3 regions of the Enterobacter cloacae complex sp. 385G4 genome follow, and region 1 is predicted to be linked to each of the others. Evidence: riboswitches for the same ligand, from Rfam matches in the RefSeq annotation. Region 1 holds a riboswitch; each other region holds the start of a gene.
What was found. Region 1 has a riboswitch for thiamine pyrophosphate ahead of thiM (hydroxyethylthiazole kinase). Riboswitches for the same ligand answer to the same signal wherever they lie in the genome.

Region 2: linked by a shared signal. The riboswitch ahead of thiB (thiamine ABC transporter substrate binding subunit) and the one ahead of thiM (hydroxyethylthiazole kinase) in region 1 are both predicted to bind thiamine pyrophosphate.
Region 3: linked by a shared signal. The riboswitch ahead of thiC (phosphomethylpyrimidine synthase ThiC) and the one ahead of thiM (hydroxyethylthiazole kinase) in region 1 are both predicted to bind thiamine pyrophosphate.

Annotation. Positions count from the first base shown of each region.
Region 1 covers NZ_JBXWDD010000001.1:1,387,972-1,398,532, reverse strand. The annotation lists gene AC2FAJ_RS06860 (MFS transporter) at 1-1,161, shown strand, start outside; gene AC2FAJ_RS06855 (glycoside hydrolase family 32 protein) at 1,179-2,612, shown strand; gene AC2FAJ_RS06850 (hypothetical protein) at 2,661-3,131, opposite strand; gene AC2FAJ_RS06845 (YadA C-terminal domain-containing protein) at 3,291-4,370, opposite strand; TPP riboswitch at 5,010-5,107, shown strand; gene thiM (hydroxyethylthiazole kinase) at 5,143-5,913, shown strand; gene thiD (bifunctional hydroxymethylpyrimidine kinase/phosphomethylpyrimidine kinase) at 5,910-6,710, shown strand; gene AC2FAJ_RS06830 (GntR family transcriptional regulator) at 6,753-7,499, shown strand; gene AC2FAJ_RS06825 (PfkB family carbohydrate kinase) at 7,473-8,426, opposite strand; gene AC2FAJ_RS06820 (ADP-ribosylglycohydrolase family protein) at 8,423-9,427, opposite strand; gene AC2FAJ_RS06815 (nucleoside permease) at 9,424-10,561, opposite strand, start outside.
Region 2 covers NZ_JBXWDD010000003.1:339,529-350,089, reverse strand. The annotation lists gene leuD (3-isopropylmalate dehydratase small subunit) at 1-21, shown strand, start outside; gene AC2FAJ_RS12160 (Hok/Gef family protein) at 69-221, opposite strand; gene AC2FAJ_RS12155 (sugar efflux transporter) at 438-1,616, opposite strand; gene sgrT (glucose uptake inhibitor SgrT) at 1,737-1,889, opposite strand; gene sgrR (HTH-type transcriptional regulator SgrR) at 1,978-3,633, shown strand; TPP riboswitch at 3,670-3,770, shown strand; gene thiB (thiamine ABC transporter substrate binding subunit) at 3,802-4,785, shown strand; gene thiP (thiamine/thiamine pyrophosphate ABC transporter permease ThiP) at 4,761-6,371, shown strand; gene thiQ (thiamine ABC transporter ATP-binding protein ThiQ) at 6,355-7,056, shown strand; gene AC2FAJ_RS12125 (DedA family protein) at 7,100-7,867, opposite strand; gene araC (arabinose operon transcriptional regulator AraC) at 7,986-8,831, opposite strand; gene araB (ribulokinase) at 9,167-10,561, shown strand, end outside.
Region 3 covers NZ_JBXWDD010000019.1:13,810-24,370, reverse strand. The annotation lists gene AC2FAJ_RS22985 (YjaG family protein) at 1-451, opposite strand, end outside; gene nfi (deoxyribonuclease V) at 493-1,164, opposite strand; gene hemE (uroporphyrinogen decarboxylase) at 1,174-2,238, opposite strand; gene nudC (NAD(+) diphosphatase) at 2,277-3,050, opposite strand; gene AC2FAJ_RS22965 (Rsd/AlgQ family anti-sigma factor) at 3,146-3,643, shown strand; TPP riboswitch at 3,698-3,807, shown strand; gene thiC (phosphomethylpyrimidine synthase ThiC) at 3,887-5,782, shown strand; gene thiE (thiamine phosphate synthase) at 5,782-6,417, shown strand; gene AC2FAJ_RS22950 (HesA/MoeB/ThiF family protein) at 6,410-7,165, shown strand; gene thiS (sulfur carrier protein ThiS) at 7,149-7,349, shown strand; gene thiG (thiazole synthase) at 7,351-8,121, shown strand; gene thiH (2-iminoacetate synthase ThiH) at 8,118-9,245, shown strand; gene AC2FAJ_RS22930 (sensor domain-containing diguanylate cyclase) at 9,583-10,561, shown strand, end outside.

The DNA.
Region 1 (10,561 bases):
GGTTCGTTGCTCTCTATCTGGCTCCACCAGGAAGTGGGGTTAAAAGCGGGGGATACGGGCGTTATCTATGCCGTGCTTTCCGTCTCCGCGCTGTTTGCTCAAATCTGCTATGGATTTATTCAGGACAAACTCGGCCTGCGCAAAAACCTGCTCTGGTTTCTGACCAGTCTGCTTATTCTTTCCGGTCCGGCCTTTTTGCTGTTTGGCTATCTGCTGCAAATTAACGTATTGCTGGGCAGTATTTTCGGTGGGATTTTTATTGGCCTGACGTTTAACGGTGGGATTGGGGTGCTGGAATCCTATACCGAACGCGTAGCCCGTCAGAGCCAGTTTGAGTTTGGCAAGGCGAGAATGTGGGGATCGCTTGGCTGGGCGGCGGCAACCTTTTTTGCGGGGCTCCTGTTTAACATCAATCCGAAGCTGAATTTCGCTGTCGCGAGCGGCGCCGGGCTGGTGTTTTTTGTTTTGCTCGCGCGCCTGCGGGTCTCCTCCGCACCGCACGCCATGCAGGAAGCGGTGTCCGGTGGCAAGGTGACGCTGGAAGACGCATTGCGCCTGCTGACGCTGCCGCGTTTCTGGGCGCTGGTGTTTTTCGTTATCGGCACATGCATTTACGGCGTTTACGATCAGCAGTTCCCGGTCTATTTCTCATCACAGTTCCCGACGTTGCAGGAAGGGAACGCCATGTACGGCTATCTCAACTCCTTCCAGGTTTTCCTTGAGGCGGCGGGCATGTTTTGCGCCCCGTGGCTGGTGAACCGCCTCGGCGCGAAAAACGGCCTGATATTCGCGGGAATGGTGATGGCAATGCGTATGGTGGCATCTGGTCTGGTTGAGGGGCCGGTGCTTATCTCCATTACCAAGCTGCTGCACGCGGTAGAACTGCCCGTATTGCTGGTCTCGGTATTTAAATACAACAGCTTACATTTTGATAAGCGGCTCTCTTCCACGCTCTATCTGGTGGGCTTTGCCTGTACAAGCTCGGTGATTGCGTCTGTGCTGTCGCCGCTGGCGGGTTACAGCTATGAGAAATACGGCTTTGCCCAATCCTATCTCATTATGGGGCTGTTAGTTTTCAGCACCACGCTCATCTCCATCTTTCTGTTGCGCTCGGGTAAGTCTTCTTCTGACCCGCTCATGCCGCAACCCTCCACTATCTGACTGAAAAGAGTAAACAAATGATGTATTCCATTGCCAAAGCTGAACAATCATTACAGGCCAAACGCGGCGATCTTAACCTGCGCTGGTATCCGCGTTACCACCTCGCCGCGCGTGCCGGCTGGATGAACGACCCGAATGGTCTGGTGTGGTTTGACGGCTGGTATCACGCGTTTTACCAGTATCATCCGTACTCGACCCAGTGGGGGCCGATGCACTGGGGCCATGCGCGCAGCAAGGATTTAGTTCGCTGGGAACACCTCCCGGTGGCGCTGGCACCGGAAGGGCCAGAGGATAAGGACGGCTGTTTTTCCGGCTCGGCGGTGGTGGATGGCGATACGCTGGCGCTGATTTATACCGGCCACAAATTCCACGGCGATCCGGATGACGAGGCTAACCTTTACCAGGTGCAGTGCCTGGCAACCAGCCGTGATGGCGTCCATTTTACGCGGCAAGGAACGATCGTTGACACGCCGCCTGGGCTGCATCACTTTCGCGATCCAAAAGTGTGGCGGGAAGGGGAGCGCTGGTACATGGTTGTCGGCGCGCGGGATGGCGAGACGGGCCAGGTGCGCGTTTACCGTTCTGACGACCTGCGCGAATGGCAGGATATGGGCGTGCTTGCGGTGGCTGAAAAAGAGATGGGTTACATGTGGGAATGCCCGGACTTTTTCACCCTCAACGGCAAACGCGTGCTGATGTTTTCACCTCAGGGGCTGGCTGCGGAGGGATTCAAAAATCGCAATCTTTTCCAGAGCGGTTACCTGCTGGGGGAGTGGCAGCCCGGCCAACCTTTCGTGCGTGAAGGTGAGTTTGTGGAGATGGATAGCGGGCATGATTTCTATGCGCCACAAAGCTTCCTGACGCCTGACGGCCGCCGCATCGTTATCGGCTGGCTGGACATGTGGGAATCTCCCCTTCCGGAACAGCAGGACGGGTGGGCTGGCATGCTCTCCTTACCGCGCGAGCTGACGCTAAGCGCGGATAACCGCCTGCAGATGCGGCCAGCCAGAGAAGTGGAAAGCTTGCGGGGAGCGTGGTTCCCCTGGCCGGTGAGCACGCTCAACAATCAGCAGATCGTTCAGGTGGAAAGCTGCGATGCGATGGAGATCATTCTGCAGTGGGACTGTGCTAACAGCAGCGCGGAGCAGTACGGCATTCGTCTTGGCGACGGATTCCGTCTCTACGTTGATGCGCAGATGCAGCGCCTGGTGCTGGAGCGTTATTATCCGCAGTATGGCCTGTGCGGTACCCGAAGCGTCGCGCTGAACCTGAACGACACGTTAAGCCTGCGCCTGTTCGTTGACAGCTCGTCAGTGGAAGTGTTTGTCAATGAAGGGGAGGCGTGCCTGAGCAGCCGCATTTATCCTGATGAAGGGGCGCGCGAACTGACAATGTTTGCCTGGACGGGAACCGCATCGCTTATTGATGCTGGGGCGTGGCAGCTAGAGTAATTCGTTAAGGCCTGCAAATTAAAAAGGCGACAGGTGTCGCCTCTTTTTCTATTTAATCTTTGTTGCGTAGCCTTCAAACTTTCCTTCTTTACTCACCGCTAATTTGCCTTTAGCTGGATAGTAAATGAAGGTGTATAGCCCTTGTGAATAAACTTTTGCCTGAGGCTCATTTTCATCCAGCGCGCCCAATACGCCATCGACATCCAGGATCTCGCCTTTAATTGTGATCTTCATTCCTTCCCATTTAAAGGCGTGTACCGCTTTGGCCGCCTGAGCATGTTGTTTCGCGTCTTTTTTAGCCCAGATACCCGTACCCGATGCGGCATCACGCGCGTTCGCCCATGCTGCATTTTGTGCGGCTTCATTATAAGCATTCTGGCGATTTTGCTCAGCCAGGTAGCAGGTATCTTTGCTAATGCCCTGGCGCTCACATTCGGCCATGCGCTGAGCAGTTGAAGTACACGCAGAAAGCAGGATGGCAGCACCAGCTATTAATACCGCTAAGAGTGACTTTATCATTACGATGATACCTTTGGTGAAATATATTCTATAGAAGAAGGTTTAATGGTCGCAAATATAATAAGCCTGATACATAATACCTAACCATGCGCCAACGATAATAAGCATCAGGTACACTATTACAGAGATAACAATGTATTTTGTCATACTGGTTATTTATTAAAAGCCAATCCCTACGCCGACTGAAGCCCCCATATTATTTGCTGTGTCATCAGAGAAGCTCACTTTACCAACCATATGTTCGTTAAAGTTAACCGACGCCCCAACCGCTAACGCGCTTTCACCGTTGTAAGTCGCACCGCCAGCCGAGAACATCACGCGCTGATTTGTTTGCACCTGAGGTAAACCGGCCATCGCCATCGCGCCGCTGATACCTGCGTTTGCTTCTTTCTTGTTATTATCGACTTCCTCACGCAGCGATTTAAATTGCTGGTTAGCGTTGTTATTCAGAGCCTGTAATGTCTGTTTGGTCGCCTGCAGCTCCTGAACCTCGGCCGTAACCGCCTGACTATTAGTAGCGACTTTAGCTTGTGTTGTCGTGTCTACCTGCGTGCGTGTCACAGTGGTCATCACGCCATTTTTTCCATCTTTGCCGTCTTTACCGTCTTTACCATTCGCTCCGTCACGTCCGTTAATTCCGGCTACGCCCTGTGCGCCGGTATCGCCTTTCTCACCCTTAGCGCCGTCTTTTCCATCAACGCCGTTAGTTGGTTTTGGTGCATTCTCAAGAGCTAACAGGCGGTCATCTTGTATACCGTTAGTAGTTTCAACAGTTGCAAGGCGGCTATCCTGGACAGCGTTAACAGTTTCAATATTAGTAATTGCAGTTCCGTTAGTCAGCACGCCGTGTAACGCCGCATCACCTTTTTTATTAGCGGTGTCAGCAAGAGCGCCTGCTAATTTAGCTTCATGATCGACACCAGAAACAGAAGTCTGAAGAGAGGAAATATTATTGGCGTTAGTGCTGATATTACCTTTACTAGCGTCAATCTCGTTTTGCATACGCTCACGATCGCCTTGTAAGTTATAGATCTGCCCGTCTTGTTTTACATTCTCAGCTTTCATATCATCCAGATTATAAGCGGTATTGTCAGTTCCCTGAATCTGAATAAAAGTACCTGAATTGAATACGTTATCGTTAAGGTTTACGTTTACATCAGCTGCTTGAGTTACGTTCATAGAGCCAGTGAAAATAACACCAAATACAAAAGCAGTACGGGCATTTTTAACAACTTTCATTTGTAAAACACTCTTCATTTAAAAAGTAAAAAAGGGCAAGGCTGGCTATCCTGGCGTGTTGATGTAACGTCTGGTTACGCCCGATTTAAATACGGAGTTACGTTAAATTTTGAATAAATGACTTAATTCGTAACGTGCAGTAACTATCAATTAATGCGAGCTTTTGGATATTGATCTAAATCATAGATGGCATGAATAGCTAAAGTGATTTTTTAAGAGGTGAAGGAAAATATCTCAATGTTTACATTAACTTATAAGGCAAGGGGGCAACCGCGAGTTTCGCAGTAACCCCTTGATAGAGAGGCTAAATGTTTAGCGGGGTTAAACGGTTTGGGACTCACTTTATATTTCATTCGAAATAAGATTTAATACTTTATGAAACATAAAATAGACTAACTGAAAGCGGAAAAAATTATGTTGGTAGAGCTGTTTCTTACACCCTGAAAAAGTGGATGTTTTTTGGACGTAATGGAAATGTTATAGCGAATGGTATTGATTTAAAGAAGTGGCATATTGTTCTGTAATTATCGCTGCCAGCCCTTTCTTTCGCACCAACCCTGCGTGAAGATGCGATCCCCACAAGGTCGCTTGCGTCAGCCAGCAACTTCCCCTAATCTGGCAAAAGTAAGTCAATTCTTACCAAATGACTCGGGGTGCCCTTCTTCGTTGAAGGCTGAGAAATACCCGTATTACCTGATCTGGATAATGCCAGCGTAGGGAAGTCAGATGCCTTCCCGGTCATCGCTTCTTCACGCAAGGCAGGAGCGAACCCATGCAGCCTGACCTGCTCGATTTACACGTTTTACACCACTTCCGTACCCGTTCTCCGCTGACCCACTGCATGACCAATGACGTCGTACAGACCTTTACGGCCAACGTTTTGCTGGCCCTTGGCGCATCCCCGGCGATGGTGATTGAGGCCGAAGAGGCCGAACAGTTTGCCGCGATAGCCGATGCGCTGTTAATCAACGTCGGCACGCTGACCGCACCGCGCGCCCAGTCGATGCGTCGTGCCATTGAAAGCGCGGTGGCGGCAGGCAAGCCCTGGACGCTGGACCCGGTTGCGGTGGGTGCCCTGACGTTCCGCACCCGTTTTTGCCATCAAATTTTGGCCCTGAACCCGACCACCATTCGCGGCAACGCCTCCGAAATCCTGGCTCTGGCCGGAATGAGCGCGGGTGGGCGCGGCGTTGATACCACCGACACCGCCGCCAGCGCGTTGCCTGCCGCTCAGGCGTTGGCCCGCCAGACCTATGCCATTGTGGTGGTCACCGGCGAGGTGGACTACATCACTGACGGAGAGCGGACCCGAACGGTAACGGGCGGAGACCCGTTAATGACGCGCGTAGTGGGAACCGGGTGCGCGCTTTCTGCCGTTGTGGCGGCGAGCTGCTCGCTGCCGGGGGACAGGCTGGATAACGTTGCCGCCGCCTGCGGATGGATGAAGCGCGCCGGAACGGCAGCCGCTGCGCGCTCGCGCGGGCCAGGCAGTTTTACCAGCGCCTTCCTGGATGCGCTCTATACGCTGGAGGAACAAGCATGAAGCGGATTAACGCCCTGACCATTGCCGGTACCGACCCCAGCGGCGGCGCGGGCATCCAGGCCGATCTGAAAACTTTCTCGGCCCTTGGCGCGTATGGCTGCTCGGTGATTACCGCGCTGGTAGCGCAAAACACGCGCGGCGTGCAGTCGGTCTACCGTATCGAGCCGGATTTTGTTGCCGCGCAGCTGGATTCGGTGTTCAGCGACGTGCGGATTGATACCACCAAGATCGGCATGCTGGCCGATACGGATATTGTGGAGGCGGTGGCCGAGCGGCTTAAACGCTATCAGGTGCAAAACGTGGTGCTGGATACCGTCATGCTGGCAAAAAGCGGCGATCCGCTGCTCTCCGCCTCCGCCGTTGAGACGCTGCGCAATAAGCTGCTGCCGCAGGTGGCGCTCATCACGCCCAATCTGCCGGAAGCCGCCGCGCTGTTAGGCACGTCGCACGCGCAAACTGAACGCGAAATGAAAGAGCAGGGGTATGCGCTGCTGGCGATGGGCTGCGGGGCGGTGCTGATGAAAGGCGGTCATCTGGATGACGCTGAAAGCCCGGACTGGCTCTTTACCCGCGACGGCGAGCAACGTTTTACGGCTCCGCGCGTACAGACCAAAAACACCCACGGCACGGGGTGCACTCTCTCCGCCGCGCTGGCGGCGCTGCGCCCGCGGCATGACGGCTGGGCTGATACGGTGCGAGAAGCGAAAATCTGGCTCTCGGCGGCGCTGGCTAAAGCCGATACTCTGGAAGTCGGTCACGGTATTGGGCCGGTTCATCATTTTCATGCGTGGTGGTAACCCAGTATACTGGCAGGAAACACCACGCCTGAGAAAACAGAGATGGAACAAGCGCATACCCGGTTAATCGCTCAACTGACTGAACGGATCGCCGCGCCTGACAACACGCCGCTGTACCTGAAATTTGCCGAAACGGTAAAAAACGCGGTGCGCAGCGGCGTGCTGGAGCACGGGAACATTTTGCCCGGCGAGCGCGATCTGAGCCAGTTAACCGGCGTGTCGCGGATCACCGTGCGCAAAGCGATGCAGGCGCTGGAAGCCGAGGGCGTTGTCACGCGTGCCCGGGGTTACGGCACGCAAATTAACAACATCTTCGAATACTCGCTCAAGGAAGCGCGCGGGTTCTCTCAGCAGGTGGTGCTGCGCGGTAAAACGCCTAATACGCTGTGGGTCAATAAACGCGTGGTGAAATGCCCGGAAGAGGTGGCGGGCCACCTGTCGCTGGAGCCGAACAGCGACGTCTTTTTGCTGAAGCGTATTCGCTATGTGGACGACGATGCGGTGTCGATTGAAGAGTCCTGGGTGCCGGTCGGGCTCATTCCCGAACCGGATGCGATAGGGATTTCGCTGTACGACTACTTCCGTAGTCAGAATATCTTCCCGCAGCGCACCCGTTCACGGGTCAGCGCCCGCATGCCGGACAGCGAGTTTCAGGCGCACATTAAGATGGACGAAAAAATACCGGTGCTGGTGATCAAGCAGGTTGCGCTTGACCAGCAGCACCGGCCGATTGAGTACAGCATCAGCTACTGTCGCAGCGACCTATACGTCTTTGTGTGCGAGGAGTAATTCCTCACGAGTGGGCGCGCAGTCGCCGCCGCGATGGCTCACCACCCAGGACGCCACGGCATTCCCCAGCAGAACGGCGTCTGCCAGCGACCAATCCGCCGCCAGCCCGGCAAGCGTGCCGCCCGCGTGGCTGTCGCCAGCGCCAATGGTGTCCACTACCGTGGCGGGAAACGCCGGAACAACGCCCGATGCGTCGCCGTCATACCAGGCAGCACCGTCTTTATCATGCCGCACAATCAGCGCGGCGCCGAAGCGCTGCTGCCACTCCTCGCCCAGGTTTTCAGCCTCAACGCCCAGCCTTTCAGCAGCGAGCTCCGCTTCCTGACGATTAAGCGACACGATCGGCCTGCAGGCCATAATCCGCGCCATCAGCGCGTCGGGGATATCCGCGATGCGTGGGCCGAAATCGATAAGCGCCGTCACGTCCTCCAGCCCTTCAAGCCAGCCCGTAAGCAGCTCGCCGCACGGCGAGGCCAGCTGGTAGCCGGAGAGATAAACCAGGCTGTTTTGCGGGACGTTTAGCTCGTCAAGCCAGCGCTGCTGCCACTGGTTCTCGACGCCGCTAAAGGACATAAAGGTGCGCTCGCCGTCAGGCTCCACCAGCGCCAGACACCAGCCGTTGTCGCCGGTTTCAGCCTCCACGGCGCTGTGCAGATCCTGCTTCGCCATCGCGTTACGAATAATATCCGCCCACACGCCGTGGCCGACGGGAAGGGCGTTTTGCGCCGCAATGCCGAGCCGTTTCAGGGCGATGGCGATATTCAGCGCGCAGCCGCCGATATTCACCCCCTGCTGTTTAAGCTCGATATCACACCCGCGCCAGGGCAGGGCGTAGGCGTCGGCGATGACGTCAATCACCGCCGCGCCCAACACCGTCACCGGGCGCGTGGCGTGCAGGGTGTCGAGACGTTGGGCAAATGCATTCATACGCCCTCCCTTTGCTCCCTGAAGTGCAGCAGTTTTTCACAGTAGTGACCGAAATCGAGCTGATTAACGGCGTCGAGCTCGGCCTTCAGCGCCGGGTCAATGGCCTGCACGCCGTGGAGCGCGCCGCAGATGGCCGTCGCCATCGCGCCAATGGTGTCGGTATCGCCACCCAGATTGGCGCATAAAATGGCGCAGCGGTTCGGGTCGGTTCCCGCCAGCTCAACCATCGCGATGGCTGCCGGAACGGACTCAATGGTGCTGGTACCTGCGCCAGTGAGCTGATAAATCTGCTCGCTGGCGGAGTCGATGCCGTTGGCGTCCCGCACGGTTTTAAGCGCCAGCTCAATGCGTGCCGCGAGCGACGCGCTGAAGGTGGTGGTTTTCGCCTCCTGCGCATAGCGGGCGATCCCCGGCAGGGCATCGACGATGTTCTGCCAGCGTTCCCCATCGATGGCGCGGGAAACCGCCCAGGCAATCACCACCGCGCCGGCAATGGCGAGATCCGATTTATGCGTCGGGCTGGAGGCCTGCGCCACCTGGTCCACAAAGTGCTCCAGCCGCGTCGCCGGGAGCAGGCAGCCCAGCGGGGAGGCGCGCATCGCCGCCCCGTTAGTCACGCCGTTGTTGTCCAGCTCGCTGACCGGCTTCCCGTCACGAATCGCGTTAAGCGCGATTTTCGAGGTCGGGCCGAGCACGTTCTTGTTAAACGCGTCGAAATCAAGCGCCCAGTTCAGGATATGCTTGCCGATAACCTCCGCGTTAATCTCCCCGTCGCACTCGATGATCGCATCGGCCAGGCACAGCGCCATCGAGGTGTCATCGGTGAACTCTGCCTGTTTGAAATAGCAGGCCGCGTTATTCTCTGCCGGGCCGGGTAAAAAGCGGTCGATCCAGCCGAAGTGCGCCTTGACGCGCTTTCTCGGCCACAGCTCCGACGGCATGCCCATCGCATCCCCTAACGCCTGGCCGTAAAGGGCCCCGAGAATACGGTCTTGTTTCATTTAACTTCCCCTTGTGTCAGCGCGGTATCGCCATCAACCACCTCAATTGCGGTGATCTCTTTATCCGATTCGCGGAAAAACAGCATAAACAGCACGGCAATCACGGCAATCATGACTGCACCAAATGTCCACATTCCGGCCCAGTTGAAGGTCAGCCCATTCACCGGCTCTTTGTAAGCGAACATTTTTTCCATCATCACGCCGCCCAGGCGGTAACCCAGCAGGCTACCAAACCCCTGACAGCACAGCGTAATCAGGCCTTGCGCGGCGGTGCGCATGTGCACCGGCGCTTTTTTATCCACGTAGATGTACGCGGTCACGTAGTAGAAGTCATAGCTCACGCCGTGCAGCAGGATGCCGAGGAACAGCAGGGCGTAGGTGAAGTACTGCTCCGCACCGCCGTAAACGAAGAAGCCGTAGCGGATGGCGGCGGTAATCAGGCCCAGCAGCAAGACCTTCTTAATACCAAAGCGTTTGGTAAAGAACGGCAGGGCGAGCATAAAGAAGATTTCAGAGAACTGGCCGAGCGTCATCCAGCCGGTGGCGTTTTTCATCCCCACTTCGGTGAGATAGCCGTTGGCGAAGATGTAGTAGAAGGCCAGCGGCATGGCGAACAGGAACGAGCAGAAGAAGAACACCAGGAAGTTTTTGTCGCGCAGCAGGACCAGCGCATCCAGCCCCAGCATCACTTTGAAATCCAGCTTGCCGGTACTTTTCGGCGGCGTGTTCGGCAGGAACAGGGCAAAGACGCCGAGCAGGGCGGAGCTGGCTGCGGTCATCAGCAGCGGAATATTGGTATCGGAAATATCGCTGTAGCCGAGCATCTGTGGCAGGAACCCGCACGCCAGCCCCGAGGCGATCCAGCCGATAGTGCCCATCACGCGGATACGCGGGAAATCAGCCTCAACGTCGTCTACGTTCGCGAAGGCAATGCTATTGGTCAGCGCGATGGTCGGCATATAGGTCAGGGAATAGACCAGCAGCAGCGGGAAGAAGGTACTGAACTGGGTTTGCTGCGCGGCGAAGTACATCAGGATCGCGCCGGCGAACATCAGCACCGACAGCACTTTCTGCGCGGCGAAGAAGCGGTCCGTCAGCGAGCCGACCAGGATAGGAGAGAGGATCGCGGCAATC
Region 2 (10,561 bases), on a different contig from region 1:
CCATTGATAAGGGTGCGTTGAGGCTCAACCACTCTGGAGAGGCGGGGACACTTCCCCCGCCAATACCGCTAACGTTTTGCTTCGTAAGCCAACACTGCCGCCAGCTCTGTTTTCTCCTGTCTGAAGTGCAACTCACACAGCGAATCACGCACCATCCAGGTGAAGATCAATAGCGTCGTACAGATCAGAAACAAACCTAACAGCAGAGTACGTTTTGGCATTCCAGCCTCCTTATTGCTTTTCGGCAATGAAGAGACTAACCTCGCAATGTTGGTTGTGAAGTTGGTCTCCCCATCAGTTTTTTGATGTGGGACTCTCCACTGTTTGCCTCTTGCGAAAGCCTGAGGCAAACAGCCTCAAGCACCCGTCACGCACTCTATGCGCCTTCTCTGTATCTGTCAGAAAATCGTTTCATTTCGTGAAGCCGCCTTCCAGAATCAAACATCCTTGACCCGGCAGGTCAGCCCAAGCGTTACCACCGAAATCGCCGCAATCATCCAGTAAACCGAGGCATGACCATAACTTTGCGCCAGCGCGCCCTGAATCACTCCCGCCAGAATAACGCCCGTCGAAATACTGTTGGTAAAAAGCGTTGTCGCAGAGCCGGCGCGGCCGGGCATGAGATCCTGGAACCAGAGCATGCCGATCCCGGCAACGATGCCAATAAACACGGCATTAAACAGCTGCAGCGCCAGCAACGCTTCACGCGAATGGAAAAGGAGCAGCCCCGCGTAGAACAGCACCCCAGCCGCCACGGCAACGATCATCATCCGACGCTTTCCGAAGCGCTTAACGTAATACCCCGCCAGAATCATCGCCGGAATTTCCAGCCCGGCGGCGGTCCCCATTAAGATCCCCGCAAGCTTGTTCGGTAGGCCTAGATCGCTGCTGATCCACAGCGGCATATCAATAATGTACATGGTGTTGCAGGTCCACATCAGCGTGGAGGCGATAAACAGCATCCGCACGTTTTTATCCTGCCAGCCGCTCACCTGAGTGATGGGCTTATCCGTCGTCTGCTCAACCCGGGCGACAGACGGCAGCGCAAAGGCAATCAGAGCCAGACTGATAATAAAAATGCCTGCCGCGATAGAAAACATGACCGTAAAGCCATAGTTCAGCGCCAGCATGAAGGCCAGCGGCGGGCCGATGACCCACGCCAGCGAGAGCTGTGCGCGCATCACCGAGCTGAACATCACTACCTCTCGCGCCGAGCTGTCGGCGTATTCACGGGCCAGCGCGAACAGCTGCGGCATGGCGGTGTTCGCCAGAGAGGCCAGCAGCACGCCGCAGGTGATGAGCGTCAGGTAATGACGGTTAAAGGCAAAAAGCAGCGCGTTGCCCACGGCCATGGCGCAGCAAAAGAGGATCAGCCTGCGGCGATCGCCCTGGCTGTCGGATCGTTTCGCCAGCCCCAGGCTAACGAGGATCCCGGCAATTGCGTTAACGGTATAAAACAGGCCCACCCAAAACGGCTGCGCCCCCACCTCGCGGCTGAGAAACAGGCTCAGCGTCGGTGCCTGTAGCGCACCGGCCACGCCCATCATGAAGGCCACCAGCATAAAAGCAGCGTACACGCCATTCAGGCGGCGCCCCATCGTCATCAACCACAGCATGCGCAAGTCCTTGTGAAAGCGAATCGAAATTGGGTGAAAGAATAAACGAAAAAAGCCAGCAAAAACATTTTGCTGGCGGGTGATAAACACCAATACTCAGTCACACATGATCGAGGCGAGTTAGCGAGAAGAGGTCGGTTTCGTAACGTCCCACTGCATCAGATCTTCCAGGATTCTCAGCCGTTGCTCTGCACACTGGCGGGCCAGCCAGGACACTCCCTTTGTCGCTGAAAAGTACTGCTGATAAAACTGACGTGCGGTAGACCTCTTCATAATTTACCTCCTCACTTCATCAGGAAGCATTATTGGCTTAATATAGGGATTAATAAATTGCTGATTTTTTGTCAGGAGTTCCTCTTTTATGCCATCCGGTCGACTGCAACAACAATTCATTCGTCTGTGGCAGTGCTGCGAGGGTCAATCGCAGGAGACCACGCTTAACGAGCTGGCAGAACTCCTCAACTGCTCTCGCCGCCATATGCGCACGTTACTCAACACTATGCAGCAGCAGGGCTGGCTAAGCTGGGAGGCCGAGGCGGGACGCGGCAAGCGCTCACGCTTGACCTTCCTGTATACCGGCCTGGCGCTGCAGCAGCAGCGGGCGGAGGATCTGCTGGAGCAGGACCGCATCGATCAGCTGGTCCAGCTGGTGGGCGACAAAGCCGCCGTGCGCCAGATGCTGGTCTCGCACCTGGGACGCAGCTTTCGCCAGGGCCGCCACATTCTGCGGGTGCTTTACTACCGCCCAATGAAAAATCTGCTGCCCGGTACGGCGCTGCGTCGCTCAGAAACTCATATGGCACGGCAGATATTCAGCGGCTTGACGAAAATAAATGAGGAAAACGGGGAACTGGAAGCGGATATCGCCCACCACTGGCAGCAGCTTTCCCCCCTGCACTGGCGTTTCTTTTTACGCCCGGGCATTCACTTCCACCATGGCCGCGAGCTGGAGATGCGTGACGTTATCGCCTCTTTAGAGCGCGCCCGCACGGTGCCGCTCTATTCGCATATCACGCGGATCCACTCCCCAACGGCCTGGACGCTGGATATTGAGCTGTCCCAGCCAGACAACTGGCTGCCGTGGCTTCTGGGCTACGTGCCCTCGATGATCCTGCCTGCCGAGTGGCGATCCCTGAACAATTTTTCCAGCCAGCCGATCGGTACAGGCCCCTACTCCGTTACGCGCAATAACAGCAATCAGCTGAAGATCCGCGCCTTTGATGACTATTTTGGCTATCGGGCGCTGATCGACGAAGTGAACGTCTGGGTGTTACCGGATCTCAACGAAGAGCTGAGCGCAGGCCTCACCCTGGAGGGGCCCACAACCAGCGAAAAGGCGTTCGAGAGTCGCCTGGAGGAGGGCTGCTACTATCTTCTTTTTGACAGCCGCAGCCATCGCGGGGCGAATCACGATGTCCGCAAGTGGATCAGCCACATTCTGGCCCCGGCTAACCTGATTTATCACGCTGAAGAACACTACCAGACCTGGTGGTTCCCTGCCTATGGCCTGCTTCCGCGCTGGCACCATGCACAGCCGGTGCGCAGTGAAAAACCCGCCGGGCTGGAGACCATCACCCTCAGCTACTATCGCGATCACATTGAGCACCGGTTTATCGCGAGGATCATGAGCAAGCTGCTCGCGGCCGAAGGCGTGACGCTGGCGATACAGGAAGTCGATTATGATGAATGGCACCGCGGGGATGTCGTCAGCGATATCTGGCTCAACAGCGCGAACTTCACGCTGCCGCTGGATTTCTCGCTCTTTTCGCACCTGTATGAAGTGCCCCTCATTCAGCACTGCATCAGCCGGGACTGGCAGCAGGACGCCGCGAAGTGGCGGGCAGGAGAGATGGATCTGGCCGCGTGGTGCCAGGAGCTGCTGGCCGGGCAGACGATCGTACCGTTGATCCACCACTGGCTGCTGATCCAGGGGCAGCGCAGCATGCGCGGCCTGCGGATGAACACCCTGGGCTGGTTTGATTTTAAATCCGCCTGGTTTGCGCCGCCGGAGCCATAACGCTTTCGTAATATTCACCAAATCATTACAATAGCGCCGTTCTCAACGGGGTGCTGCATCACAGATGTGCGCTGAGATAATACCCGTCGAACCTGATCCGGATAACGCCGGCGAAGGGATTTGAGGCTGTTTCTCAAAATCCTTTGCCACTCAACCCTGAGGTGCAAAGTGTTAAAAAACGTTCTTCCTCTGCTGGCGCTGGTTGCGCTGCCTGTTTTTGCTAAGCCTGTTCTGACGGTCTACACCTACGACTCCTTCTCCGCCGACTGGGGCCCTGGCCCGGTCGTCAAAAAAGCCTTTGAAGCGGACTGCAACTGCGAGCTGAAGTTCGTGGCGCTGGAAGATGGCGTTTCGCTGCTCAACCGCCTGCGCATGGAAGGGAAAAACAGCAAGGCCGACGTGGTGCTCGGACTGGATAACAACCTGCTGGAGGCCGCCTCGCAAACCAAACTCTTTGCTAAAAGCGGCGTCGCGGCAGAGGCCGTTAACGTGCCGGGCGGCTGGAAAAACGACACCTTTGTGCCGTTCGACTACGGCTACTTTGCTTTCGTCTACGATAAAAACAAGCTGAAAAACCCGCCGAAGAGCCTGAAAGAGTTGGTGGAAAGCGACCAGAAGTGGCGCGTGATTTATGAAGATCCGCGGACCAGCACGCCGGGCCTGGGTCTGCTGATGTGGATGCAGAAAGTCTACGGAGACAAAACGCCGGAGGCGTGGCAAAAGCTGGCTGCGAAAACCGTTACGGTCACTAAAGGCTGGAGCGAAGCCTACGGCCTGTTCCTTAAAGGCGAAAGCGATCTGGTGCTGAGCTACACCACCTCTCCGGCCTATCATATTATTGCCGAGAAGAAAGATAACTACGCGGCTGCGAATTTCTCTGAAGGTCACTACCTGCAGGTTGAAGTGGCTGCCCGCACCGCCGCCAGCAAACAGCCGGAACTGGCCGAGAAGTTCCTGAAATTTATGGTCTCCCCGGCATTCCAGAACGCCATTCCGACGGGCAACTGGATGTACCCGGTTACCGACGCGACGCTGCCAGCAGGCTTTGAGCAGCTGAACAAACCGCAGACCGCGCTGGAATTTACGCCGCAGCAGGTTGCCGCTCAGCGTGCCGCATGGATAAGCGAATGGCAACGCGCCGTCAGCCGCTGATCCCCGGCTGGTTAGTTCCCGGACTGATTGCCGCCATACTGATGGTGGTCGTCAGTCTGGGAGCGTTTCTGGCGCTGTGGTTTAACGCGCCAGAGAGCGATCTGCTCGCGCTCTGGCACGATAGCTATCTCTGGCACGTTATCCGTTTCTCCTTCTTGCAGGCGTTTCTTTCCGCGCTGCTGTCAGTCATCCCGGCCATTTTCCTTGCGCGCGCCCTCTATCGCAGACGTTTCCCCGGCAGGCTAGCCCTGCTGCGCCTGTGCGCCATGACGCTGATCCTGCCCGTGCTGGTGGCCGTCTTTGGCATCCTGAGCGTATACGGTCGCCAGGGCTGGCTGGCCTCCCTCTTCGCGTCTTTAGGCCTGGAATGGACCTTCTCTCCCTACGGGCTGAAGGGCATCCTGCTGGCACACATTTTCTTCAATATGCCGATGGCGACGCGCCTCTTTTTGCAGGCGCTGGAGAACATACCCGGCGAGCAGCGCCAAATTGCGGCCCAGCTCGGCATGCGCGGATGGTCATTCTTCCGCTTTGTCGAATGGCCGTGGCTGCGACGCCAAATTGCCCCGGTGGCCGCGCTGATCTTTATGCTCTGTTTCGCCAGCTTTGCGACCGTGCTTTCTCTCGGCGGCGGCCCGCAGGCCACCACCATTGAGCTGGCGATCTATCAGGCATTAAGTTACGACTACGATCCGGGCCGCGCCGCGTTGCTGGCGATCGTACAAATGGTGTGCTGCCTGGCGCTGGTGTTACTCAGCCAGCGGCTGAGCAAAGCGATCCCCGCAGGAAGCAATAATCTTTCTGGCTGGCGCGATCCGCAGGACAGCCTGCACAGCCGCATCTCGGACGTGATGCTGATTGCGCTGGCGCTCCTGCTTCTGCTGCCGCCGCTGCTGGCCGTGATCGCCGATGGCCTCAACCGGAATGTGGTATCGGTACTTCAACAGCCGGTCCTGTGGCAAGCCACATGGACCTCATTGCGTATCGCGCTGGCAGCCGGGCTAGTGTGCGTGACGCTCACCATGATGCTGCTCTGGAGCAGCCGCGAGCTGTACGCGCGACATGCCCGTGAAGCCGGACACGCGCTGGAACTGACGGGCATGCTGATTCTGGCGATGCCGGGCATTGTGCTGGCGACCGGCTTCTTTTTACTGTTTAACAGCACCATCGGCCTGCCGGAAAGCGCCGACGGCATCGTCATTTTTACCAACGCCTTAATGGCCATACCGTACGCGCTGAAGGTGCTGGAAAACCCGATGCGGGATGTTAACAGCCGGTACAGCGCCCTGTGCCAGTCCCTTGGCATTATGGGCTGGCGGCGGCTGAAAGTGGTCGAACTACGCGCCCTGAAGCGGCCGCTCGCCCAGGCGATGGCCTTCGCCTGCGTGCTGTCGATTGGGGATTTTGGCGTGGTGGCCCTCTTTGGCAACGAGGATTTCCGCACGCTGCCTTTCTGGCTTTATCAGCAAATTGGCTCCTATCGCAGCCAGGACGGCGCGGTCACGGCACTTTTACTGCTGGTGCTGTGCTTTGCGTTATTTACCGTTATCGAACAACTCCCGGGGCGTGATGTTAAAACTGACTGATGTAACCTGGCTTTACCAGCATCTGCCGATGCGTTTTACCCTCTCCGTTCGTCAGGGAGAGCGAATTGCGGTGCTTGGCCCAAGCGGGGCCGGTAAAAGTACCCTGCTCAATTTGATTGCCGGTTTTTTGCAGCCTGTCAGCGGGTCGATAGTCATTGATAATGGCGAGTATACCTACGCTCCGCCGGCTAAGCGCCCGGTGTCGATGCTGTTTCAGGAAAACAATCTGTTTAATCACCTTACGGTGTGGCAGAACATCGCGCTGGGAATCGATCCGGGGTTAAAACTCAATGCTGCGCAGCGTCAGAAGCTGGAGGTGATTGCCGAACAAATGGGCCTGTCCGCGTTGATTTCAAGACTGCCCGGTGAGCTTTCCGGCGGCCAGCGTCAGCGCGTGGCGCTGGCACGTTGTCTGGTGCGCGAGCAGCCGCTGCTGCTGCTCGACGAACCCTTCTCGGCACTCGACCCGGCCCTGCGCCAGGAGATGCTCTCGCTGGTGGAAGAGGTTTGCCAGCGCCAGCAGATCACGATGCTGATGGTTTCGCACAGCATTGAAGATGCCGCACGCATTGCGCCGCGATCGGTAGTGATCGCGGAGGGACGGATTTTTTGGGATGGAGAAACAGAAGAACTTCTGAGTGGTAACGCGGGGGCGTCTTCATTGTTGGGCATTCGTGCGGTCTGACGCCCTCACCCTGGCCCTCTCCCACGGGGAGAGGGAAAACACCTTAACGGCTCACTACCTTCAACAGGATCTCGCCGTACACCGGCATCAGCGGATGACGAATCAGCGCGACCAGCGCTACCACCGCCACGCCCAGCGTCAGCGGGGCCAGCCAGAGCAGGCGCGTGCGCGGAAGAAAGCGCGTCAGGCGATCGACGCTGGCTTTCGCGCTGCGCCATAGCCGCCAGCAGAGCCAGACCGCCAGCCACAGCAGCACCGCCGTTCCCAGCAGCAGCCACTTGAACTCACCGCTTTGCATACCGTCAGGGATATCAATGGCCGCACCCGCGAGGATCCCCGGCAGGAAGTAAAACGGCGGCCAGAATACGCAGCCGATAATGTTCGGCACCACGAATTTTGCGACGGGCAGATCCAGCATCCCCGCCACCATCGGCACCAGCGGACGCGTTGGCCCGACAAAGCGGCCTACCAGAATGGTGAACATGCTGTGCTGGTGCAGCGCATGTTCGGTTTTATCCAGCAGCGCTTTGTTCTTTTTCATGAACGACCAGCGGTGCAGCGGCTTCTTAAAGCGCCAGCCCAGCCAGAAGGAGATCCAGTCCCCCAGCAGGCAGCCGATAATCCCGGCCAGCCACGCCTGCCAGAAATTGACCTCACCGCTGCCAATAAGCGCCCCAAGCCCCGCCATCATCACGGTGCCGGGCAGGATCAGCCCAACCAGCGCCAGCGATTCCAGAAACGCCACCAGCGCCACAGCGATGAGCGAGTACATAACGGACTGGGTAATAAAGTGTTCCAGCAATGCCTGCATAACTATTCCGGTCAGAAAACGAATCAGCGATTCTGCTTAGCGCCCCGCACCGCGTCAAGGCATCAATTGTCTGAATAGTTTACAGGATGCTCCTGAAGTTCACCTGAATGTTTACCGTTTATTCACATCCCGCGCGGAATTCACTGGGACTGGCGCCGGTGCACTTCTTAAACACGCGAGAGAAATAGAGCTGATCTTCAAAGCCCACGTTGCGTCCGACGGTCGCGATAGGCATCCGGGTGGTGCTGAGCAATAGCTTTGCCTGGCTGATGCGCTGATCCTCACGCCAGCTCAGCACGCTCACGCCAAGCTGCTGGCGGAACAAGTGTGACAGGCGGGACGGCGAAAGACAGACGTGCTGGGCAACGCTGGCGATATCAAACTGGCTGTCGGCCAGATGGTCGCTGATGTACTGGCAGGCGTCGCGGACGCGGTTATCCAGCGGTGGGTTAAGCGACTCGTTGATCGCCTCCATGCGGCGCAGCAGCACCTGCTCAAGCAGGTTGATCGCCAGCAGTTCGGCATAGCGCCCGCCCGCCTGCCCCGCCTCAATAATTTGTGCGAACAGTTCACGAAACTGCGCCAGATGCGCCTCATCCGGACGATAAAAACCGGTTTGCGCGAAAATAGCCGGCCATGAGAGCCACTCCTGCCAGTAGGCGCGCGGGCGGAAATAGACCCACTGGTGATACCACTCTTTGGCGTCCGGGTGACGCCCGTAGTGGTGGATCTCCCCCGGCGGGAACAGCAGCATATCGCCCGGGCGGCAAACAAACTGCCGATCGCCGTTTTTTATCACCCCTTCCCCGCGTACGGTCAGGTTCAGAATATACCCTTTCATGCCGAGCGGTCGGTCGACGTAAAAATCGAGATACCCCTCGGCCTCAATTGGCGTCAGCCCCGCCACCAGATGGGCGTTAAATGAGTATCCCGGCAGCAGGGGATCGTTTTGCGGTTCGGCCATAGATTCAGTTCTCCCAAGGGTCCTGAAGGAAACCATTTGTCCATATCGTTAAAAGCAGTATAAAAATGGCCTGCGAAAAGATCCAAAAAGCATCACGCCTCTTTTACGTCCGCCATGTTTCAGCCTTTTCCCCTGATTTTTCTGCCAACACGGGCAGAGAAGCAGTAACAAAAGTGTCTATAAGTGCGGCAGAAATGTCCACATTGAATATTTGCACGGCGTCACACTTTCCGTCGTAACAGCAATTTAGTCCATAAGATTAGCGGATCCTGCCTGACGATTTTTATCCCCAGTCTCTAATGTTCTTCCATACCTGTTTCGGATGGAGCAACACCATGGCAATTGCAATTGGCCTCGATTTTGGCAGCGACTCGGTTCGCGCGCTGGCAGTGGACTGTACGACTGGCCAGGAGATAGCAACCAGCGTTGAGTGGTATCCGCGCTGGCATGAGGGGCGCTACTGCGACGCGCCAAACAACCAGTTCCGTCACCACCCGCGCGATTACATTGAATCGATGGAAGCGGCGATTAAAACCGTGCTGGCTGAACTGACTGACGCCCAGCGGGCCGACGTCGTGGGGATTGGCGTCGACAGCACCGGTTCAACGCCAGCCCCGGTGGACGCTGAAGGCCGCGTGCTGGCGTTGCGCCCGGAGTTTGCCGACAACCCGAACGCCATGTTCGTGCTTTGGAAAGACCATACCGCCGTGGAAGAGGCGGAAGCCATCACCCGCTTATGCCATCAGCCGGGCAAAACCGACTACTCGCGCTACATCGGCGGCATCTACTCCAGCGAATGGTTCTGGGCCAAAATCCTGCACGTTACCCGCGCGGACGCTTCGGTCGCCCAGGCCGCGGCATCCTGGATTGAGCTGTGCGACTGGGTTCCCGCCCTGCTCTCCGGCACCACTCGCCCGCAGGATATCCGCCGCGGCCGCTGCAGCGCCGGGCATAAATCCCTGTGGCATGAAGGCTGGGGCGGTCTTCCTCCGGCAGCGTTCTTCGATGAACTTGACCCGATTATCAACAAAAACCTGAAATACCCGCTCTTTACCGACACCTTTACCGCCGATATTCCGGTCGGCACGCTCTGCGAAGAGTGGGCGACGCGTCTCGGCCTGCCACAAAGCGTGACCATTTCCGGCGGCGCGTTCGACTGCCACATGGGTGCCGTGGGCGCGGGTGCGCAGCCTAACACGCTGGTGAAAGTGATCGGCACCTCCACCTGCGACATCCTGACGGCAGATAAGGCCAGCGTTGGCGACCGCGCGGTAAAAGGCATCTGCGGCCAGGTGGACGGCAGCGTGGTGCCGGACTTTATCGGCCTCGAAGCCGGTCAGTCCGCGTTTGGCGATATCTACGCCTGGTTTGGCCGCGTGCTGGGCTGGCCGCTGGATCAGCTGGCGGCGGCGCATCCTGAACTGAAAACCCAGATAGCCGGGAGCAAAAAGCAGCTTCTGCCGCAGCTCACCGAAGCCTGGGCCAAAAACCCGTCACTCGATCACCTCCCGGTGGTGCTGGACTGGTTTAACGGTCGCCGCACGCCGTTTGCCAACCAGCGCCTGAAGGGGGTGATTACCGATCTCAACCTGGCGACCGATGCCCCGGCGCTGTTCGGCGGTCTTATTGCCGCCACCGCGTTCGGCGCGCGCGCCATTATGGAGTGCTTCACCGAACAGGGCATCGACGTGAACAACGTGATGGCGCTGGGCGGTATCGCCCGTAAAAAC
Region 3 (10,561 bases), on a different contig from region 1:
CAACCGCCGGGTTAGCACGCAGCTCCTCGTCGGTCATTTCACGGCCTTCCTGGGTCATTTCAAGCATCGCAACGGTGGTAATGGATGCCTTGCTGACTTCAATGGCGTGTTCCAGGGTTTCACCGCTCAGACGGGAGTGGATCAGCTCGCTCAACGCCACGCAGGCGTCGATTGCCGGATAAACGCCGTACAGGTCGTAATCGTCCGCCGCCGGGATCGCCTCTTCCAGCTTTTCGAGCTGTGAATCGAAGTTCACCTTTGCGTCTTTCACCGTCAGCGTCTCCCAGATCAAATCCAGGATACGTCGATAAATCTGGCCTTCGCCAAACTCCGTTTGCTTACAGAACGCGGCATAGTTGGGATACATGCGCTCGCACAGGCAAGCCATAAACGTCACGTGCTGCCAGCTTTCCAGCTTCTCAAGGCGCAGATGAATCGGGTTTTGTAACATGATGATGTCTCGAATCGAAAATTAGCCGCAGTTTACCTGAATCACGGCTGAATTTCCTGCCAACGAATGAATGCCGGACGTGAAGAGGCAACGGCGTCAGCCCAGCGGGTTGGCTCCGGTAACCGGTAGCCCTTCATGCAGCGCTGCACCCACGCCAGCGCGCTGTCCATGCTCACCCGATGTCCGGTGGCGATAAACAGCGGATTACAGCGCGCTTTACTTCGCCAGACCCACGCCAGTTGCTCGCCTTTATGGATAAGCGGCGCCATCGCGCCCGGTTCGGCAGAAAGCGGCTCAAACGCGCCGCACAGGCGTTTTTTCGCCACGCCGATGGTCGGCACGTCCACCAGCAGACCAAAGTGGCTGGCGACGCCTAAGCGACGCGGATGGGAGATACCGTGCCCGTCAACAAACAGGAGGTCAGGTTTTTGCGAGAGTTGCTCCCACGCGGCCAGCAGCGCGGGGTATTCGCGGAAGGAGAGAAAGCCGGGAATATAGGGCATGGTGGTGGCGATACGCGCCACCTTGTACTCCACCAGCTCCAGCGACGGGTATTTCAGCACCACCATCGCCGCCCGCGTCACTTCACCGCCCTGCTCGAACCCGACGTCCGCCCCGCCAATGTACTGCGGGGGATCCTTATCCAGACGATCCTCGCGGATCACCGATGAAGCCAGTTCGATTTGCTGAGCGCGTAGCGACGCGAGATCCATAACCACTCCTTACTTGTGATACTGGGCAGAAAGCCGATGCACCGCCTCCACAAATACGCCTGCGTGTTCAGGCGGCACATCCTGATGAATGCCGTGGCCGAGGTTAAAGACGTGGCCTTCACCCTGGCCGAAACCAGACAGTATAGTCGACACTTCCTCTTCGATGCGGGCAGGCTGAGCATAGAGCATGGACGGGTCCATGTTGCCCTGTAGCGCCACTTTGTCGCCCACGCGACGGCGCGCATCGGCAATATCGGTGGTCCAGTCGAGGCCCAGCGCGTCGCAGCCGGTGGCCGCCATCGCTTCCAGCCATTGACCACCGCCTTTAGTGAACAGCGTTACCGGCACGCGGCGACCGTCGTTTTCACGCAGCAGGCCGTCAACGATTTTGTGCATGTAGTACAGGGAGAACTGCTGATAATCACGTCCGGTCAGCACGCCGCCCCAGGTGTCGAAAATCATCACAGACTGCGCACCCGCTTTAATCTGCGCGTTAAGGTAGAGCGTAACGCTCTTCGCCAGCTTATCGAGCAGCGCATGCAGCGCCAGCGGTTCGGCGTACATCATCTTTTTAATCATGGTGAAGGCTTTGCTGCTGCCGCCTTCAACCATGTAGGTGGCCAGCGTCCACGGGCTGCCGGAGAACCCAATCAGCGGCACTTCGCCTTTCAGTTCGCGACGAATGGTGCGCACGGCGTTCATCACGTAGCCCAGCTCGCCTTCCGGATCGGGGATCGGCAGCTTATCGACGTCGGCTTTGCTTTTGATCGGCGAGGTAAAGCGCGGGCCCTCGCCGGTTTCGAAATAGAGCCCCAGGCCCATAGCGTCCGGAATGGTAAGAATGTCCGAAAAGAGAATGGCGGCATCCAGCGGGAAGCGGCGCAGCGGCTGGAGCGTCACCTCACAGGCCAGCTCGGCGTTTTTGCACAGCGACATAAAATCGCCCGCCTGCGCGCGCGTGGCTTTGTACTCTGGCAGATAGCGTCCCGCCTGGCGCATCATCCACACCGGGGTGACATCAACGGGCTGGCGCAGCAGCGCACGCAGATAACGATCGTTCTTCAGTTCGGTCATTTTGCAGTTCCTTATTGCGTCAGTCCGTCAGTGTAACACTACTCATACTCGGCCCGACACATTGCCACGGTATCTTCTATCAGGCGACGCGCCACCGTTCCCGGAGGGGGTAACAGCGGTAAATTGTCGTAGCGGTACCAGTTCGCCTCCAGCAGCTCTTTCTGGTCGATAACAATCTCACCGCTGTCATATTCCGCCATAAACGCGGTCATCAGAGACATCGGGAACGGCCACGGCTGGGAGGTCACGTAGCGCAGGTTCTTCACCTTGATGCTGCTCTCCTCCATCACCTCGCGCGCCACCGCCTGCTCCAGCGTTTCGCCTACTTCGACGAACCCGGCGAGGACGGTATGAATGCCGTTGCGATGACGGGTATGTTGCGCCAGCAGGATGGAATCATCACGGCGGATGGCAACGATGATGCACGGCGCGATTTGGGGGTAGTAGCGTTCACGGCAGTGGCCGCAGAGCAGCGCCCATTCGGTTTTGCTTGGATGCATGGTGTGGCCGCAGTAACCGCAATATTTGTGCGAACGGTAAAACTCCGCCAACTGCACGCCCCGCCCCGCCAGCTGGAACAGGCCGACGTCAAGATCTAACACCTGACGTACGGATCCCATATCCTGACGGCGCGCCTGTTGGATCAACCACACGGGATCGCCCTGCCACTCGCCGATCTTCCGCGCGGGCTGGCCCACCAGATCGAACGTTTCCGCGGTACCGTAGGGCAACTCTCCTGAGGGCAGCCATAATTTTTGTTCGTGACTGACGATCCACCAACCCAGATCTGATTTTTCAATAATACGATCCATATCTATTGCACTACCTTCGCTTCACTGACATGTTGTTAGCATTGTGGTTACATTTTGGATAAGCAGATCCCATTCTAAACCTTATGGAGTCGACCATGTTAAACCAGCTGGAAAGCCTGACTGAGCGCGTTGGAGGAAGTAACACCCTGGTGGATCGCTGGCTACATGTGCGCAAGCATCTCCTTGTGGCGTATTACAATCTGGTCGGTCTTAAGCCTGGCAAAGAATCCTTTATGCGGCTGAACGAAAAAGCGCTGGATGATTTTTGTCAGAGCCTTGTCGACTACCTCTCCGACGGCCATTTCAACATTTATGAACGCATTATCCGCGAAATGGAAGGGACAACGCCGTATTTAGCGGCCAGCAAACTCTGTCCGCAGCTTGAAGCCAATACCCAGCAGATCATGGACTATTACGATTCCACGCTCGAGAACGCCATCGATCACGATAACTATCTTGAGTTCCAGCAGGCGCTGTCCGACCTGGGCGAAGCGCTGGAAGAGCGATTCACGCTGGAAGATAAGCTCATCGCCCTCGTACTGGATAACAACCTGAATATCAGCAGCAGCGATAACGTTGCGCGCCCTGCTTGAGTTCTTAACCGTTAACGAGTAATTTACAACCAGTCGCCCCTCTGCGGAGGGGGATTTTTCTTGTCGGAGTGCCCAGTGTGTAAGCACGGGCTGAGACCGTTAATTCGGGATCCGCGGAACCTGATCAGGTTAATACCTGCGAAGGGAACAAGAGTCACGCTGCTGTTGTATCGCCCCTGGGGCGATCTCCTCTTGCTTCATCCGTCGTCTGACAAGCCATGTCCTTCACTTCTGGAATGAGCTATGTCTACAACAAAACTGACCCGCCGCGAACAGCGTGCACAGGCCCAACACTTCATCGACACCCTGGAAGGCACCGCTTTCCCGAACTCGAAACGCATCTACATCACCGGTTCACAGGCCGATATCCGCGTGCCGATGCGCGAAATCCAGCTCAGCCCGACGCTTATCGGCGGCAGCAAAGAGAATCCGCAGTATGAAGACAACGAAGCCGTGCCGGTGTATGACACCTCCGGCCCATACGGCGATCCTGATGTTGCTATCAACGTGCAGCAAGGTCTGGCAAAGCTGCGCCAGCCGTGGATTGAGGCGCGTAACGACTGCGAAGAACTGAGCGTACGCAGTTCTGCGTACACCAAAGAACGCCTGGCCGACGACGGCCTGGACGCGCTGCGCTTTACCGGCCTGCTGACGCCAAAACGCGCCAGAGCGGGCAAGTGCGTAACCCAGCTGCACTACGCGCGCCAGGGTATCGTCACGCCGGAGATGGAGTTCATCGCCATCCGCGAAAACATGGGCCGCGAGCGCATCCGCAGCGAAATATTGCGCCACCAGCATCCGGGTGAAGGCTTTGGCGCTCGCCTGCCGGAGAACATCACGCCGGAGTTTGTGCGTGACGAAGTGGCCGCCGGCCGCGCCATTATCCCCGCCAATATCAACCACCCGGAATCGGAGCCGATGATTATCGGCCGCAACTTCCTGGTGAAGGTCAACGCCAACATCGGCAACTCTGCCGTCACCTCGTCCATCGAAGAAGAGGTGGAAAAGCTGGTCTGGTCCACGCGCTGGGGGGCGGACACGGTGATGGACCTCTCCACTGGCCGCTACATCCACGAAACCCGCGAGTGGATCCTGCGTAACAGCCCGGTGCCGATCGGTACCGTCCCGATTTACCAGGCGCTGGAGAAGGTCAACGGCATTGCTGAAAACCTCACCTGGGAAGCGTTCCGCGACACGCTGCTGGAGCAGGCGGAACAGGGCGTGGACTACTTCACCATCCACGCGGGCGTGCTGCTGCGCTACGTGCCGATGACGGCGAAACGTCTGACCGGCATCGTCTCGCGGGGTGGCTCCATCATGGCGAAATGGTGCCTGTCCCATCATCAGGAAAACTTCCTCTACGAGCACTTCCGCGAGATCTGCGAAATCTGCGCCGCGTACGACGTCTCCCTGTCGCTGGGCGACGGCCTGCGTCCTGGCTCCATCCGTGATGCCAACGACGAAGCGCAGTTTGCCGAGCTGCACACCCTGGGCGAGCTGACCAAAATCGCCTGGGAGTATGACGTGCAGGTGATGATTGAAGGCCCGGGCCACGTGCCGATGCAGATGATCCGCCGCAACATGACCGAGGAGCTGGAGCACTGCCACGAAGCGCCGTTCTACACCCTGGGGCCGTTGACCACGGACATCGCACCGGGCTACGACCACTTCACCTCCGGGATTGGCGCGGCGATGATCGGCTGGTTCGGCTGCGCCATGCTCTGCTACGTGACGCCGAAAGAGCACCTCGGCCTGCCAAACAAAGAGGACGTGAAGCAGGGGCTGATTACCTACAAAATTGCCGCCCACGCGGCGGATCTGGCCAAAGGCCATCCGGGGGCGCAAATCCGCGATAACGCCATGTCGAAGGCGCGCTTTGAATTCCGCTGGGAAGACCAGTTCAACCTGGCGTTAGATCCGTTCACCGCCCGCGCCTATCACGACGAGACCCTGCCGCAGGAATCAGGCAAAGTCGCGCACTTCTGCTCTATGTGCGGGCCAAAATTCTGCTCGATGAAAATCAGCCAGGAGGTGCGGGATTACGCCGCCGCGCAGACCATTGAAGTCGGTATGGCGGACATGTCGGAAACCTTCCGCGCCAGAGGCGGCGAAATTTACCTCAAAAAAGAGGAGGCGTAATGTACAAGCCCGATTTCCCCTCCGTGCCCTTTCGCTTAGGACTTTACCCAGTGGTGGACAGCGTGGAGTGGATCGAACGCCTGCTGGAGGCCGGTGTTCGCACCCTCCAGCTGCGCATCAAAGATAAGCGTGATGAAGAGGTGGAGGCCGACGTCGTCGCCGCCATCGCGCTGGGGCATCGCTACAATGCCCGCCTGTTTATCAACGACTACTGGCGGCTGGCCGTTAAGCACCGGGCGTACGGCGTGCATTTGGGCCAGGAGGATCTGGAAACCACCGATCTGAACGCCATTCGCCAGGCTGGCCTGCGCCTTGGCGTTTCAACACACGATGATATGGAAATCGACGTGGCGCTGGCGGCACGCCCCTCCTACATCGCCCTCGGTCACGTTTTTCCGACGCAAACCAAGCAGATGCCTTCTGCCCCGCAGGGTATGACGCAGCTGACGGCGCACGTTAAGCGCCTTGCCGATTACCCGACCGTCGCCATCGGTGGAATCAGCCTTGAACGCGCCCCGGCGGTGCTGGAGACCGGCGTCGGCAGTATCGCCGTCGTCAGCGCTATCACCCAGGCGGCAGACTGGCGGTCCGCCACCGAAAAGCTGTTACAACTGGCAGGAGCAGGCGATGAATGACCGCGATTTTATGCGCTACAGCCGCCAGATCCTGCTGGAGGATATTGCCATTGACGGGCAGCAAAAGCTGCTCGCCAGCCGGGTACTGATTGTCGGCCTGGGCGGATTAGGCGCCCCCGCCGCGCTGTATCTGGCCGGTGCGGGCGTGGGCACGCTGGTGCTGGCCGATGACGACGAGGTGCACCTCAGCAACCTGCAACGGCAAATCCTCTTCACGACTGAAGATGTTAACCAGCCTAAAGCGCAGATCACCCGGCAGCGGCTTAACCAGCTTAATCCGGATATCGAACTGATTGCGCTCCAGACGCGGCTTAGCGGAGACGAGCTGCAACGTGAAGTTGCCCTTGCCGACGCGGTGCTGGACTGCACGGACAACATGGCGACGCGTCAGGGCATCAACGCGGCCTGTGTTGCACAGAACACGCCGCTGATCACCGCCAGCGCGGTCGGTTTCGGCGGGCAGATAATGGTGCTTACGCCGCCGTGGGCGCAGGGCTGTTACCGCTGCCTGTGGCCGGACGAGGCTGAACCGGAGCGTAACTGCCGCACGGCAGGCATTCTTGGCCCGGTGGTGGGCGTGATGGGTACCCTTCAGGCACTGGAGGCTATCAAGCTGCTCAGCGGCATGGAGACGGAACGCAACACGCTCCGGCTGTTCGACGCCCGCTCCAGCGGCTGGCGCCATCTGGCACTACACCGCGCCAGCCACTGCCCGGTATGCGGAGGCCACGATGCGCATTCTGTTTAACGATGAGCCGATGACGTGCGACGACGGTCTCACCGTTGCCGCCCTGCTCGACAAATTGCGCCAGCTCAAGCCGGGAACGGCGCTGGCGCTCAATCAACAGATCCTGCCGCGCGAGCAGTGGGAACTTCAGCAGGTCAATGAAGGCGACCAGATCCTGCTGTTTCAGGTTATCGCAGGGGGCTGAGATGTTACGTATTGCTGATAGTGTCTTTAATTCACATCTGTTTACCGGAACCGGCAAATTCGCCTCGCCGCAGCTGATGGTGGATGCTATTCGTGAAAGCGGCAGCCAGCTGGTGACGCTGGCGATGAAGCGCGTGGATCTGCGCCAGCACAACGATGCCATACTTGCGCCGCTCCTGGAGGCAGGCGTGACGCTGCTGCCCAACACCTCCGGCGCGAAAACGGCCGAGGAGGCGATGTTCGCCGCACAGCTGGCGCGGGAAGCGCTCGGTACCCGCTGGCTGAAGCTGGAAATTCACCCGGATGCCCGCTGGCTGCTGCCCGACCCGATCGAGACCCTGAAAGCCGCAGAAAAGCTGGTGCAGCAGGGGTTTACCGTTCTGCCTTACTGCGGCGCGGATCCCGTGCTGTGTAAGCGTCTGGAAGAGGTCGGCTGCGCCGCCGTCATGCCGCTGGGGGCGCCCATTGGCTCCAATCAGGGGCTGGAAACCCGCGCGATGCTGGAGATCATCATCGAGCAGGCGACCGTGCCGGTGGTGGTGGATGCGGGGATCGGCGTGCCCAGCCATGCCGCGCAGGCGCTGGAAATGGGTGCCGACGCGGTGCTGGTGAATACCGCCATTGCGGTGGCCGACGACCCGGTCATGATGGCGCGTGCGTTTCGTCTCGCCGTGGAGGCTGGCGTGCTGGCCAGAGAGTCCGGCCCCGGCTCGCGCAGTTTTCAGGCACAGGCCACCAGCCCGCTGACCGGCTTTCTGGAGGCGCTCTCATGAGCACGTTTACCGAGCGCTGGCGCGAGCTTAACTGGGACGATATTGCCCTGCGCATCAACAGCAAAACGGCGGCTGACGTGGAGCGCGCGCTGCACGCCCGTCAACTGACCCGCGAGGATCTGATGGCCCTGCTCTCCCCGGCGGCCAGCGCCTATCTTGAACCAATGGCGCAGCGCGCCCAGCGCCTCACCCGGCAGCGGTTTGGCAACACGGTGAGCTTCTACGTCCCGCTCTATCTTTCGAACCTGTGCGCCAACGACTGTACCTACTGTGGTTTTTCCATGAGCAACCGCATCAAGCGGAAAACGCTCGATGAAGAGGAGATCGCACGCGAGTGTGCCGCTATTCGTGAAATGGGGTTCGAACACCTTCTGCTGGTCACGGGCGAGCATCAGGGAAAAGTGGGAATGGACTATTTCCGCCAGCATCTGCCTGCGATACGTCGGGAGTTTGCGTCGTTGCAGATGGAGGTTCAGCCCCTGTCGCAGGACGAGTATGCGGAGTTAAAAACGCTCGGGCTGGACGGCGTTATGGTCTATCAGGAAACCTACCACGAGGCGACGTACGCGCGGCATCACCTGAAAGGGAAGAAGCAGGATTTTTTCTTCCGGCTGGAAACGCCGGACAGGTTGGGCCGCGCCGGGATCGACAAAATCGGGCTGGGTGCGCTAATTGGGCTTTCCGACAGCTGGCGGGTAGATTGCTACATGGTGGCAGAACATCTGCTGTGGCTGCAACAGCACTACTGGCAGACCCGATACTCCATCTCCTTCCCACGCCTGCGCCCCTGCGCAGGCGGCATTGAACCGGCTTCGCTGATGGATGAACGCCAGCTGGTGCAGACCATCTGCGCGTTTCGCCTGCTCGCCCCGGAAGTGGAGTTATCGCTCTCAACGCGTGAATCCCCGGCGTTTCGCGATCGCGTCATCCCGCTGGCGATTAACAACGTCAGCGCGTTTTCCAAAACGCAGCCGGGCGGGTATGCAGACGATCATCCGGAGCTGGAGCAGTTTGCACCGCATGACGGACGGCGTCCGGAAGCCGTTGCCGCCGCCCTGACGGCACAGGGTTTACAGCCTGTCTGGAAAGACTGGGACAGCTGGCTGGGAAGAGCCTCGCAATGACGATGTAACGCACTGCAACACGGTAGAAAATTATCGAGGCGTTACGGAAAGGTAAAACCGGATGATTGTCAGCGATCGTCCGGTTTTTTATTGTCATCAGGTCAGCAACGGATGCTGACCAGGGCGAAAAGCTTCTTCCTCGTTTCGCCCTGCCTCCGATTCCGTGCATAAGAGGGGCGCAAAAGTATGGATAAGGAATTTCTTAGTGATTCTTAAGATAAATCATCTCGCCTGAAATCGTGTTCCGTATAATTCACCGCTAACCGCAGGACAGCGACTATGCTGAGAGGATATCGGCAGACGAAAAATATTCACCATCAGGATCGATGTACAACTCATGGCACTTCACAGCAAAAAGCTCTCTTTCACCCGACCCATTATGCTCAGCTTCGCGGGGATTCTGTGCAGTTTTGCGCTGATCGCGGTCGTGGTCTCTCTTTCGCAAAGAAAGGATTTCCTTGAGGATTATCACAAGATTAACAGTAACTTCACGCATAACCTGGCGGTTAACTATACCGAATCAATCCTGCGTGAAAACGACTATATCCTTGGTCGCTCTGCGATGTACTTTGCCCGCAGCGAGATACTGAATGAGACGCTCAACGTCAACCCGACGCAAGGGCTGCAGATGTTGATGCATTTGCAAAACCTGATGCCGACCGTGTCATCCATCTCGCTGGCCGACACAGAGGGACATTATTTACACGCTCCAGAAGCGCCTCCCACGGAAAAGAGTAAAAACGTCGATCCGCGGACGCGCCCGTGGTTTGTCGCGCACGCAGAAGCCAGTATTTTCAGCCATTATACCCACCATTATACGGACTACTTTACCGGGCATCCGACAGTTACGCTTTATAAGCCATTGATTTCAACAGAAGGCAGACTCAAGGGTACCCTCGCTTTTCATCTTGACTTGACGTCGATGGGGTATACCCTTCGACAAATGGTGGCCCCCGTACAAGGGGAATTCTTCGTCGTCGAACGCGACGGGACCGTCGTGCTGCACCCAGATACAGGCGCCCTGTTCAAAAAGTACGTGAGCGAAGCGCTGATGGACAAAATGACCAGCGGCGAAGGCCATCTTTACGACCGGAAAACCAATGCCTGGTATTACTACTACTCTTTCACGAACCCGGACTGGTTTGTTATCTATCGGGTATCTGGCGCAACGCTTACCGATATCACCCGCCACGAAACCACTATCGTTGGCTGGGGCTTTGCGCTGGCAGCCATCATCATCATTCTCTTCGGCCTTTATCTGCGTCATGCCTCGCGTACCGTATTAATGACTATTATCAATGCGATCAAAACGGGCG